Linked DNA regions of Xanthobacter dioxanivorans. The protein of the gene in region 1 binds, or shares a complex with, the protein of each later gene. Links are inferred from orthologs where the notes say so. Each region holds a gene or a part of one and is shown in the gene's direction. Other genes may lie near its edges.

What was found. Proteins that work in one complex are often made in the same cells at the same time.
Region 2: the proteins of EZH22_RS26430 (region 1) and uvrB are in contact, whole or in part, in a crystal structure (PDB 7EGT), measured with the Thermus thermophilus proteins. The link is inferred for Xanthobacter dioxanivorans from one-to-one orthologs. Residues at the interface, in WP_096412145.1 of Thermus thermophilus: His654, Arg656, Phe657, Gln666, Asp668, Glu669, Lys680, Arg681, Leu682, Ser683, Lys685, Tyr686, Ala687; in WP_096411307.1 of Thermus thermophilus: Glu23, Leu25, Arg26, Asp27, Gly28, Glu29, Arg30, Phe31, Arg55, Glu326, Asp327, Phe328, Glu379, Ser382, Gln383, His398, Gly400, Arg401.

What each region holds. Positions count from the first base shown.
Region 1 is NZ_CP063362.1:5,675,351-5,682,929, forward strand. The notes cover bases 2,044-5,126. They hold EZH22_RS26430 (ATP-dependent helicase), read left to right. Parts: upstream 2,044-2,413; coding sequence 2,414-4,840; downstream 4,841-5,126. Other genes in these bases: EZH22_RS26425 (hypothetical protein), read left to right, coding at 2,044-2,231; EZH22_RS26435 (hypothetical protein), read right to left, coding at 4,927-5,126. In the rest of the region: EZH22_RS26415 (MFS transporter), read left to right, coding at 90-1,472; EZH22_RS26420 (cupin domain-containing protein), read left to right, coding at 1,573-1,914; more of EZH22_RS26425, read left to right, coding at 1,998-2,043; more of EZH22_RS26435, read right to left, coding at 5,127-5,199; EZH22_RS26440 (TIGR02301 family protein), read right to left, coding at 5,301-5,693; EZH22_RS26445 (NUDIX hydrolase), read right to left, coding at 5,773-6,258; EZH22_RS26450 (HD domain-containing protein), read left to right, coding at 6,481-7,044; EZH22_RS26455 (tyrosine phosphatase family protein), read left to right, coding at 7,041-7,547; EZH22_RS26460 (class I SAM-dependent DNA methyltransferase), read right to left, coding at 7,561-7,579. UniProt on the Escherichia coli protein: A helicase with DNA-dependent ATPase activity. Unwinds DNA duplexes with 3'-5' polarity. Translocates on single-stranded DNA with 3'-5' polarity. Initiates unwinding more efficiently from a nicked substrate than double-stranded DNA.
Region 2 is NZ_CP063362.1:3,168,774-3,173,568, reverse strand. What follows is about bases 1,402-4,535. They hold uvrB (excinuclease ABC subunit UvrB), read left to right. Parts: upstream 1,402-1,736; coding sequence 1,737-4,334; downstream 4,335-4,535. Other genes in these bases: EZH22_RS14785 (hypothetical protein), read right to left, coding at 4,390-4,535; EZH22_RS14795 (hypothetical protein), read left to right, coding at 1,402-1,691. Also shown: EZH22_RS14805 (hypothetical protein), read left to right, coding at 1-414; EZH22_RS14800 (DMT family protein), read right to left, coding at 419-781; more of EZH22_RS14795, read left to right, coding at 1,014-1,401; more of EZH22_RS14785, read right to left, coding at 4,536-4,734. UniProt on the Escherichia coli protein: The UvrABC repair system catalyzes the recognition and processing of DNA lesions. A damage recognition complex composed of 2 UvrA and 2 UvrB subunits scans DNA for abnormalities.

The sequences.
Region 1 (7,579 bases):
AAGATCCGCGGCCAGCCGGCAGCGCCCCTTGCACCGCCGGCGAAGCTGTGCGCCCTTAGGGTCCGCTCCCGCCCCTTGCCACCCGCCCCATGCCATCCTCCCCCACCACCGGCGCGCCGGTCCTGTCCGCCCCGCGCCGCGCCATCCTCGGCTGGATCCTGTTCGATCCGGCCTGCCAGCCCTATTTCACCCTCATCACCACCTTCATCTTCGCCCCCTATTTCGCCTCCGCCGTCGCGCCGACGCCGGCGGACGGGCAGGCCCTGTGGGGATTTGCCACCGGCGCGGCGGGGCTGGTCATCGCCCTGTGCTCACCGGTGCTGGGGGCGGTGGCGGATGCGGCGGGGCGGCGCAAGCCGTGGATCGCCGTGTTCGGGCTGATGCTGATGGCGGGCGCGGCCGGGCTCTGGTTCGCCGCCCCCGGCGACACGGCGCGCATCCCCTTCGTCCTCGCCGCCTTCGCGGTCGGCACCATCGGGGTGGAGTTCGCCACCGTCTTCAACAACGCCATCATGCCGAGCCTCGCCCCGCCGGAACGGCTCGGCCGTCTCTCCGGCACCGGCTGGGCGGCGGGCTATTTCGGCGGCCTCGTCTCGCTGGCGCTCATGCTCGCCTTCTTCTCCACCCAGCCGGACACCGGCCTGACCCTGCTCGGCCGGCCGCCGGCCTTCGGGCTGGAGGCCGCCGCCCGGGAGGGAGACCGGTTTTCGGGGCCGTTCACGGCGCTGTGGTTCGCGGTGCTGGTGCTGCCCATGTTCCTGTTCGTGCCCGATGCGCCCGCCGCCATGCCCATGCGGGCGGCCATCAAGGCCGGCGTCGCCGAGATCCGCGCCCTACTGCCGAAGCTGAAGGCGCGGCCGGTGCTTGCCCGCTTCCTCCTCGCCAACATGGTGTATGCGGACGGGCTGGTCGCCCTGTTCGCCTTCGGCGGCATCTATGCGGCGGGCACGTTCGGCTGGGGCTCCATCGAGATCGGCATCTTCGGCATCGCGCTCACCCTCACCGGCACCGCCGGGGCGCTGGCCGGCGGATGGCTCGACGACGCGCTGGGGCCGCGCGTGGTGATTCTTGCGGCGCTCGTGGCGCTGCTCGTCGCCTGCCTCGGCCTGCTGAGCCTGGACCGCGACGCCGTGCTGTTCGGCCTCGTGCCCACCGCGCCGGGCGCGGGCGGCCTGTTCGGCTCGCTGCCGGAGAAGGCCTATGTGGGCTTCGGCCTCCTCATCGGCCTGGTGGCCGGCCCGCTCCAGGCGGCGAGCCGCACGCTGCTGGTGCGCCTCGCGCCGCGGGAGAACATGGCCGAATGCTTCGGCCTGTTCGCCCTTTCGGGAAAGATCACCTCCTTCGCCGCGCCCACATCGGTGGCCGTGGTGACGGCGGCGACGGGAAGCCAGAAGGCGGGGGTGGCGGTGCTCCTCGCCTTCTTCACCCTCGGGGCGGTGCTGGTGGCGGGCGTGCGCGACCGGACGCGCTGACCGCAGCCTTCGCACGCCCCTTCGCACGCCCCTTGCCGGCGGCGCGGCGAGGGAAAAGGATGCGCCGCCAGACCATGCGTCGCAAAACAGGGAGGCCGCCATGGCCATGCGTTCCATCCGCTTCAACCCCGCGCCGGCCCTCGACAAGTCGGCGGCGACCACCGTGCACGAGTGGTACCAGGATCGCACCGGCGCCTTCTCCGCCGGCTTCTGGGCCTCCGAGCCGTCCGAGATTGAGGTCTCCTACGACGAGGACGAGTTCTGCGTGCTCATCGAGGGCACCGTCGAGCTCACCGACGCCACCGGCCACACCGAGACCTACGAGGCCGGCGCCTCCTTCCTCATCCCGTCGGGCTTCACCGGCACCTGGAAGAGCGTGACGCCGGTGCGGAAATTCTACGTGGTGCACCTGCCGAAAGCGCCGGCGGCGGCGCCGGCCTGAGGTGCGGCGGGAACCATCTGCGCCCGCGCCTTGTTGCCCTTCCAAGACCTTGCACAAGACCCTGCATTGGAAGGAGAAGCGCCATGTCAATCCGGCTTCAGATCGCAGCCATGCTGTTCCTGATGATCCAGGCGGTGATGTTCTTCACCGCCATCCTGTTCCTGCTGCTCTCGCCTTTGGCCCGCGACGCCATGGCGCTGATGCCCTGGGTGGTGGCCAGCACCGTCGCGGTCTCCCTGCCGCTCTCCTGGTGGCTGGCACCGCGGCTGCGCGCCCGCACCTGGCGCCGGGAAGGCACCATGGAATTGCTGAAGTGAATGGCTGAAGTGATCCGCCGACCCCGGTGGACCCGGGATCGGGCGCGCATCGCGCAGGATTGAGTCGCGGACCGGGGCTCGCGGAACACGACCCGAAAAGAGGCGCCCTCGCAATCGCCGTCATTGAGTGCCACTTTGTTCTCAACAGAGAATCAGGCCTTGCGAGTGAACCCTTGAACGAGTTGCCCGATCCGCGCCGGCGCGGCCCAGCCGCGCCCGAGCTTCCCGGCCTGCGCCCCGGCGGCATCGCCGCGCGGGCGCGCGCCGCCATGGCGCCGGCCGCGCCCGAAGCCTCCTACCTCGCCGGCCTCAATCCCGAGCAGCGCGAGGCGGTGGAGACGCTGGACGGGCCGCTCCTGGTGCTCGCCGGCGCCGGCACCGGCAAGACCCGCGTGCTCACCGCCCGCGTCGCCCACATCCTGTCGCAGGGCCGCGCCTATCCCTCGCAGATCCTGGTGGTGACCTTCACCAACAAGGCCGCGCGGGAGATGAAGGACCGCATCCACGCCATGGTGGGCGACCAGATCGAGGGCATGCCCTGGCTCGGCACCTTCCACTCCATCGGCGTGCGGATCCTGCGGCGCCACCACGAGCTGGTGGGGCTGAAGAGCGGCTTCACCATCCTCGACACCGACGACCAGATCCGCCTGCTGAAGCAGCTCTTGGCCGCCGAGAACATCGACGAGAAGCGCTGGCCGGCGCGGCTTCTGGCCTCCACCATCGACGGCTGGAAGAACCGCGGTCTGTCGCCGAAGGACGTGCCGCCGGGCGAGGGCGCGGTGTTCGCCAACGGCAAGGGCGGGATGCTCTACGCCGCCTACCAGGCGCGGCTGAAGGCGCTGAACGCGGTGGACTTCGGCGACCTGCTGCTGGAGGGCATCCGCCTGTTCCGCGAGAACCCGGACGTGCTCGCCGAATATCACAGGCGCTTCAAGTTCCTGCTGGTGGACGAGTATCAGGACACCAACGTCGCCCAGTATCTGTGGCTGCGCCTGCTGGCTCAGGGCTCGAAGAATGTCTGCTGCGTCGGCGACGACGACCAGTCCATCTATGGCTGGCGCGGCGCGGAGGTGGACAACATCCTCAGGTTCGAGAGCGACTTCCCCGGCGCCAAGGTGATCCGGCTGGAGCGCAACTACCGCTCCACCGGCCATATCCTCGCCTCCGCCGCCCACCTCATCGCCCACAATGAGGGCCGGCTCGGCAAGACCCTGTTCTCGGAGGGCGAGGCGGGCGAGCAGGTCACCGTCACCGGGGCGTGGGATTCCGGCGAGGAGGCCCGCGCCGTCGGCGAGGAGATCGAGGCGCTGCAGCGCGCCGGGCATCGCCTGTCGGAGATCGCCATCCTCGTGCGCGCCTCCTTCCAGATGCGCGAGTTCGAAGACCGGTTCGTCACGCTCGGCCTGCCCTACCGGGTCATCGGCGGCCCGCGCTTCTACGAGCGGGCGGAAATCCGCGATGCGCTGGCCTATCTGCGCTGCGTGAACTCCCCCGCCGACGACCTCGCCTTCGAGCGCATCGTCAACGTGCCCAAGCGCGGGATCGGCGATGCCACGGTGAAGCAGATCCACGATGTCGCCCGTGCCGCCGGCGTGCCCTTGCAGGAGGCCGCGCGCGCACTCACGCAGAGCGAGGAATTGAAGCCCAAGGTGCGCGGCACCATGCGCGGCCTGATCGACGCGTTCGAGCGCTGGCGCGAGCAGGCGCGCGTCATGTCCCATACCGAGCTCGCCGAGATCGTGCTGGACGAGAGCGGCTACACCGAGATGTGGCAGAAGGACCGCTCCGCCGAGGCCGCAGGAAGGCTGGAGAATCTCAAGGAGCTGGTGCGCTCCATGGAGCCATTCGAGAACCTCTCCGGCTTCCTGGAGCACATCTCCCTGGTCATGGACACCGACAACGGCGCCGGCGAGGACGCGGTGCAGGTGATGACCCTGCACTCCGCCAAGGGGCTGGAGTTCGACACCGTGTTCCTGCCCGGCTGGGAGGAGGGCCTGTTCCCGCACCAGCGGGCGCTGGACGAGCAGGGCAAGGCCGGGCTGGAGGAAGAGCGGCGGCTCGCCTATGTGGGAATCACCCGGGCCCGCGCCTCGGCGCGCATCTATTTCGCCTCCAACCGGCGCATCCACGGCATGTGGAATTCCACCGTGCCGTCCCGCTTCCTCGACGAGCTGCCCGACGCCCATGTGCGGGTGGAGGAGAGCCGCGGCGGCGCGGGTTGGGGCGGGTCGAGCTATGGCGGCGGCAGCTACGGCGGCAGCCGGTTCGACCGGGCGGAGCCGTTTGCCGGCTCGTCCTACTCAACGCCAGGCTGGCAGCGGGCGCAGAACCAGCGCAGCAGCGGCGGCGGCTCCCGCGGCGGATTCTCGCAGGGCGCCGGCGCGCGCTACGACGCAGGCGCCTCCAGCCGGCGCGGGCCCATGGTGATCGAGGGCACGCTCGTCGCCACCTCGGCCGGCGCGCCCTCCGCCTTCAGCACCGGCGAGCGGGTGTTCCACATCAAGTTCGGCTATGGCGAGGTGGTCGGCATCGACGGCAACAAGCTCACCGTCCAGTTCGACAAGGCCGGCGAGAAGCGGGTGCTGGAGACCTACCTGGAAAAGGTGTGATCTGGAGAAGGTGTGATCTGGAGAAGGTGTGATCTGGAGAAGGTGGGAGGGGCGGCTGCCGCCCCCGCCCGCCCGCCCCGCCCGCCTCAGTGCTTGAGGCCGGCCACCGTGTATTCCCCGGCCGCGACCCGCTCGGCGAGGCGGGTGACGAAGGTGGCGCTGGCCTCTTCCCCATAGGTCGCGACAAGGCTGCGCAGGGCGGTGAACAATGCCGCCTGGATCAGGCAGTCCTCCTCGAGCCCCTCGCGCACCGCTTCCACCCAGGCGTCGTTCAGGCAGGTGAGCGCCACATGACGATCGTCGGCGGCCATGTCCGCGATTTCAGGCAGATCGATGGAAAGGGTCGGCAGAGTGGACACGTGGTGGGCCTCCGCATCGCAGGACGGCGGTGCAGGGCTTCTCTAGCATGCTTCGCCGGTCCGTTCAGGCCGCTTCTAACCAAAAGGTTAACAGCGCCGGCTCAGTTTCCGCCGTAGCGGACCACGATGTCGTGAGCGAGCCGGGACCCCTCCTCCAGCTGCCGGTCCACGGCGAACCGGGCCGCCGGCGTGCAGATGCGGTAGACCTCCGCATAGCTGGAATAGCCGCGGTTGAAGCTCGCGATGATCTTGGCCTTGCGCGTGTCGGAGGGCTGCTCCGTATCGATGAGGCTCTGCATCTCGCCGCGCCATTTCTGCGCCTCGCCGGATACGCCGCAGAGCGGGCGCAGGTAGTGCAGTGCGCCGAGGATCTCCGCCAGCCGCATCAGGTCCGGATCATAGGGCGGCGGCGCGCCTTCGGTCGGGCCGGCGGCGGATGCGGGCCCGGCGGCGAGCGCCAGCGTGGCGGCGAGGAGGAAGATGGCGATGCGCATGATGGCGATGTGTCCCGCCTCACTCCTGCGGCCGGAGCGGGCCCAGGTCAAGACCGGAGAGGGTCAAGACCGGAAGGGGTCAGGGCTCGAGGACGAGGCGGGCCGCCTGCTCCACCACGTCGGCGAGCCCGAGCGTGGTGGCAAGGCCCGCCACCTCGTTCGGCCGGAACCAGCCCACCTCGGCCGCCTCCGGTCCCGGCGCGGGTTCGCCCGCGCGCCAGCGCGCCGCATGGGCGATGACCACGAAATGCGCCGAGAGGTCTCCCTCCGGGTCGCGGATGATGATGTCCCGCGCGGCGGCGAGGCCGACGATCTCGGCCTCCACTCCCACCTCCTCCATCACCTCGCGGGCGGCCGCCTCGGCCAGGGTCTCGCCCGGCTCGACACGACCGCCGGGCAGGCTCCACAGGCCGGCGCCGGGGTTGGCGGCGCGACGGGCGAGCAGCACCAGCGGGCCGCGGAAGACGGCGGCGCTCGCCGCGAGGGTGGGGCGAACCGGCGGACGCGGCGGCGCGATCGCGGCGGCGTCGGGGCTGGGGACAACTGAGCTTGGGACGTCGGACATGGCTGGCTCGCGCAGGCTCGGGCTAGACAAGAGTCGGGCTGGGCAGGCCAGCCCGTGACGGGCGGCTTGTGGTACGTGACGCCGAGCTTACCTTCCCTGCGCCAACGGAGCACGCGATTCGTGACACCGACGAAAGAGGGGCCCTCCCCCTCGCCTTCAGCCTCGCCCTCCCCGGCGCCGGCGCGCCGGCGGGCGGGCGCCGCGCCGCGGGCGTGGCAGCGCATGCTGTCGGGCCGGCGCCTCGATCTCCTCGACCCCTCCCCCCTCGACGTGGAGCTGGAGGACATCGCCCACGGCCTCGCCCGCGTCGCGCGCTGGAACGGCCAGACCTCCGGCGACAACATCTTTTCCGTCGCTCAGCATTCGCTGCTGGTGGAGCGGCTGTCGCGGCGCACGCACCCCGATCTCGACCCGCGCTGGCGCCTGTGCGTGCTGCTGCACGATGCGCCGGAATATGTGATCGGCGACATGATCTCGCCGTTCAAGGCGGTGCTGGGCGGCGACTACAAGGCGGTTGAGGCGCGCCTCCTGGCCGCCATCTCGCTGCGCTTCTCGCTTCCCCCGCTCTGGCCCGAGGCGCTGGTCAAGATCGTGAAGACCGCCGACCGCGCCGCCGCCTATTTCGAGGCCACCCGCCTCGCCGGCTTTTCCGCGCCGGAGGCCCAGGCCTTCTTCGGCCGGCCGCCCCGCCTCGACGCCGCCGAGGAAAAGGATTATCTCACGCCATGGGAGGCGGAAATCGCCAAAGCGCGGTTCCGGAAGCGTTTCGAGGAGCTGAATCCATGATCCATGTCTGCTCCCTCGCCAAGCTGCACGAGACGGTGGAAGCCACCGGTGCGCGGCATGTCATCACGCTGATCAACGGCGGCACGGTCCTGACCCGGCCGAGCAATGTGGACCCCACCAACCACCTCTTCCTCGGCATCAACGACATCGTGGAGGAGATCGAGGGCATGGTGGCGCCGGACGAGGCGCACATGCTTGAGCTGTTCGAGTTCGTGCGCGCCTGGCCCCGCCAGACGCCGCTGGTGATCCACTGCTACGCCGGCATCTCGCGCTCGACGGCCGCCGCCTATGCCACGCTGTGCGCCCTGCTGCCGGAGCGCGACGAGCTGGAGCTGGCCCAGCGCCTGCGCCACGCCTCGCCCACGGCGACGCCCAACCCGCGCATCGTCACCCTGGCCGATGCCGCGCTCAAGCGCGACGGGCGGATGGTCGCCGCCATCCATTCCATCGGCCGCGGGGAAGATGCCTTCGAGGGCGCGCCCTTCAGCCTGCCGGTGAGCTGAGGGCGCAGCCGGCTCAGCCGCGCCCCAGCACG
Region 2 (4,795 bases), 2.5 Mb from region 1 along the record:
CTAGTGGGCCCGCAGCTTACCACCTACGAAGCCTCGCAGTACGATCCGATCATCGAGCTGCGCCCGCTCGAGCGTGTGATCTACACCAACAACTACGCCGTGACCGGCCGCGCCCTGAACTGGCACGGCTACGGCCGGCTATTCGAGCACTATCACGCCGACCGGCGCTTCGGGAAATTCTGGTGGCCGCCGAAGAAGGTGCCGAAATATCTCTCGGCCGCCTCCAAGCATCCCTGCTCGACCGTGTCGGTGCAGTTCTTCATGGCGCAGCCGCAGTTCCGCGCCGATCCGCGGCGTCACGTGGGGCGCTTCGCCGAGCAGTTGGCGGAAGCACAGATCCCCGCGGGCTACGACTGGCTGAAGGCGCCGGTGGGCCAGGTGGAGGCGCTGGTGCGCCGGGCGCTCGGGGAATAGACCCTCAGAATTTGTGGAAGATGAAGAAGGCGCCGCCGGCGATGAAGGCGAAGCCCACGAGGTGATTCCAGCCCAGCGGCTCCTTCAGGTAGAGCACGGAGAAACCGGCAAAGACAAGCAGGGTGATGACCTCCTGCATCGTCTTGAGCTGCGCCGTGGAATAGACTTCCGAGCCGAAGCGGTTGGCCGGAACGGCGAGGCAATACTCGAAAAATGCAATGCCCCAGCTTGCCACGATGGCGATGAGCAGTGGTGACGACTTGTGCTTGAGGTGGCCGTACCAGGCGAACGTCATGAAGACGTTCGAGGCGACCAGCATGACGATGGGCAGGATCTGCGGTGGCAGGAGAGACGTCAGGGAGGGCATGGGGCAGCTTCAGGACGATTAACCGGCCTGCATGATGGACCATCAGGGTCGTTGCGACCATGCGGGCCGTCCCTGTTGCTTCTCCCATGCACGCGTTTCCCCGGCGGCGTCCGTGCGGCGATCGCCACTCATGGATGCAAATTTATCACACACAATCAAAGAGGGAGATGAGCCCCCGTCTCGCGTTGACCGTGCGCGCGAATCTGTCACAACTAAAAGTTGAAATCATTGATTGGGGGCAATCATGAATAAATATCCTTTGATGGCGGCTCTTGGACTCGGCTTCGGCCTCGCCGGGTGCGCCGGCGGCGTTCCCTTCGGTGCCCGCGCCGTCTCCCCTCCGGAAACCGGAATTCGGGCCGCCTATCTCTACACGTCCTACGATCGGGCGGGATCGAACGGTCAGGGACCGGTGTCGATCGCGCTCTTGTGCGACATGCCGGCGAGCCTCTTGAAGGGCATTTCGTATCAGGATGAAAGCACCGTCGCCGACATCGACCTGCTCTCGACGTTTTCGGTCAGCGGCGGCGTATCGGGCCTCAAATTGTCGGTGGTGTCGGCGGAATTGCAGGGCTCCCTTTCGGACTATTACGAACTCAAATTGACCCGGGTCGTGAAGCGCTATGTATCTCAGGAACAGGCCAACGCCGTCTTCAGCCAGCTCGTGTCCCGGCGGGGCTGCGCCGCAGCCTATATGAGCGAACGCTCCGCCCGCGCGGTCTACCAGATCCGCGCGGTTTACCTGGGAGACGTGCATTTCGGGGTGAAGCGGGACGCGGGCTTCTCCGCCGACCTTGCGATCAAGCTGAAAGCCCTGGAGCCGAAGATCAAGGCTCAGCTCAAGCGCGCCTACAACCTCTCGTTTGACGGCAAGCAGATGGTCGGCGCCGTGGAAACGATCCCGCGGTAGGTGCACGGCGTTGCGAGCCGGGGTGGCGCGGCCCATATTCCCCCCATGGCCAAAGCATCCCGTCCCGGCAAGCTCGGAGAGCGCTCCCAGCGTCACTTCGAGCCGGCGCCCCAGCAGGCGCTTGATCCCGCGCTCGCCCAGTCCCTCGGGCTCGAGCCGGGAGCGCTCTCGCTCGATTTCGAATCGGCGGGAGCATCCGCCACCGTGCAGGCGCTCTCGCGGCTGATCGAGGAGGGACGGCCCGAGGTCAACGGCCAGACCTGGATGCCCCATCGCCCGCCCCGCCCGGAAAAGTCCGAGGGCGGCGTCCACTTCACCATGAAGAGCGACTTCGAGCCCGCCGGCGACCAGCCCCAGGCCATCGCCGAGCTGTGCGCGCAGGCTGAGGCCGGCGAGCGCGACCAGGTGCTGCTCGGCGTCACCGGCTCGGGCAAGACCTTCACCATGGCCAAGGTGATCGAGCAGCTCCAGCGCCCGGCCATCGTGCTCGCCCCCAACAAGACGCTGGCGGCGCAGCTCTACGGCGAGTTCAAGAGCTTTTTCCCCGACAATGCGGTGGAATATTTCGTCTCCTACTACGACTACTACCAGCCGGAAGCCTACGTTCCGCGCACCGATACCTATATCGAGAAGGAATCTTCCATCAACGAGCAGATCGACCGCATGCGCCATGCGGCCACCCGCTCGCTGCTGGAGCGCGACGACGTGATCATCGTCGCCTCGGTGTCGTGCATCTACGGCATCGGCTCGGTCGAGACCTATTCGGCCATGACCTTCGACATCAAGGTGGGCGAGCGCATCGACCAGCGCGCCCTCCTCGCCGACCTCGTGGCCCTGCAATACAAGCGCATTCAGTCCGATTTCGCCCGCGGCACCTTCCGGGTGCGCGGCGACAGCGTGGAGATCTTCCCCGCCCACTACGAGGACCGCGCCTGGCGCGTCTCCCTGTTCGGCGACGAGGTGGAGAGCATCGCCGAGTTCGATCCACTCACCGGGCACAAGAGCGGCGACATGAAGAGCGTGCGCGTCTACGCCGCCTCCCACTATGTCACCCCGCGCCCGACGCTGATCCAGGCCATTTCCGGCATCAAGGCCGAGCTGAAAATGCGCCTCGACGAGCTCTACAAGATGGGCCGCCTGCTGGAAGCCCAGCGGCTGGAGCAGCGCACCCGCTACGACCTGGAGATGATGGAGGCGACGGGCAGCTGCGCCGGCATCGAGAACTATTCCCGCTGGCTCACCGGCAGGAAGCCCGGCGAGCCGCCGCCCACCCTGTTCGAGTACGTGCCGGACAACGCCCTCGTCTTCATCGACGAGAGCCACGTCACCATCCCGCAGATCGGCGCCATGTATCGCGGCGACTTCCGCCGCAAGGCGACGCTGGCCGAATACGGCTTCCGCCTGCCCAGCTGCATGGACAACCGGCCGCTGCGCTTCGAGGAATGGGAGGCCATGCGGCCGCAGACCGTGCACGTCTCCGCCACCCCCGGCACCTGGGAGATGGAGAAGACCGGTGGCGTGTTCGTGGAGCAGGTCATCCGTCCCACCGGCCTCATCGACCCGCCGGTGGAGGTGCGCCCGGCGCGTACCCAGGTGGACGACCTCCTCGGCGAGGTCCGCGCCGTGGCGGCCAAGGGCTACCGCACGCTGGTCACGGTGCTCACCAAGCGCATGGCCGAGGACCTCACCGAATACCTGCACGAGAACGGCATCCGCGTGCGCTACATGCATTCGGACATCGACACCATCGAGCGCATCGAGATCATCCGCGACCTGCGCCTCGGGGCGTTCGACGTGCTCATCGGCATCAACCTGCTGCGCGAGGGCCTCGACATCCCCGAATGCGGGCTGGTGGCCATCCTCGACGCGGACAAGGAAGGCTTCCTGCGCTCCGAGACCTCGCTGGTGCAGACCATCGGCCGCGCCGCCCGCAACGTGGACGGGCGGGTGATCCTCTATGCCGACCGCGTCACCGGCTCCATGGAGCGGGCCATGGCGGAGACCTCCCGCCGGCGCGAGAAGCAGGTGGCCTACAATACCGAGCACGGCATCACGCCGGAGAGCGTGAAGAAGGCCATCGGCGACATCCTCAACTCGGTCTACGAGCGCGACCACGTGCAGGTGGATGCGGGCCTTGCCGAGGACGGCGCGGCCTTCGGGCACAATCTCAAGGCGGTCATGGCGGACCTGGAGAAGCGCATGCGCGCCGCCGCCGCCGACCTCGACTTCGAGACCGCCGCGCGCCTGCGCGACGAGATCCGCCGGCTGGAGGCCACCGAGCTTGCGGTGGCGGACGATCCCCTCGCCCGGCAGGAAGCGGTGGACGACAAGACCGGGGGCTACAGGGGCGCCCGCAAATACGGCAAGGCAGCCAACCTGCCGCCGAAGGAAGGCGCCGCCGCCCTGTTGCCGCGCGGCCGCGGCGGGGCCAAGGGCAAGTCCCGCGGCTCCGAGCCGGAGGGCATGGGCGAGGCGCAGGCGCCCTATGCGCCGCCCGAGACACGCGCCCACAAGCCCTCCCTCGACGACATGGGCCCCGGCTCCGACCGCGTCGTCCCGCTCGCGGAGGACAGCTTCCGCCCGGGTCCCCGGCCGGATCCCGGAACCAAGGGCTACCGGAAAGGCGGCCGCCGCTCGAAGTGAGGCAGCGGCGTGCGGCGCCTTGTTTCATCGAGGCGGTGAAATCAGCAGCGACCGATCAAAGAGGGCGGCGAGGCGGTGACACCGCTTCGCCGCCGGCGGCCCTTTCCATCCGGCCCACCACCAGTTCGTCGATCTCCAGGCGGACGATGCGTGCCCGTCCGATGCGCAGGCGGCCGATGGCGAGCGCGCCGATCGCCAGGGCGCCGACCGTCAGCGCCCCAACCACCAATGCGCCGACAGCCACCGCTCCGACGGCACCGGCACCGGCCGAGCCGGCGCCGAGCGCTCCCTTGCGCAGGACGACGTGGCGACGCCGTTGCGCCAGCCCGCCTCTTGCGGCCGGCGCGCCTTCGGCCGCGGTTCCGGAAGCATGGGCGCGAGGCTGCGGCTGTCCTGTCATGGCGACGGTCCTCATCTCGGTTGGCAAGGCGTGCCTGGGCGCTCGCGTCCTCCTGCCCATC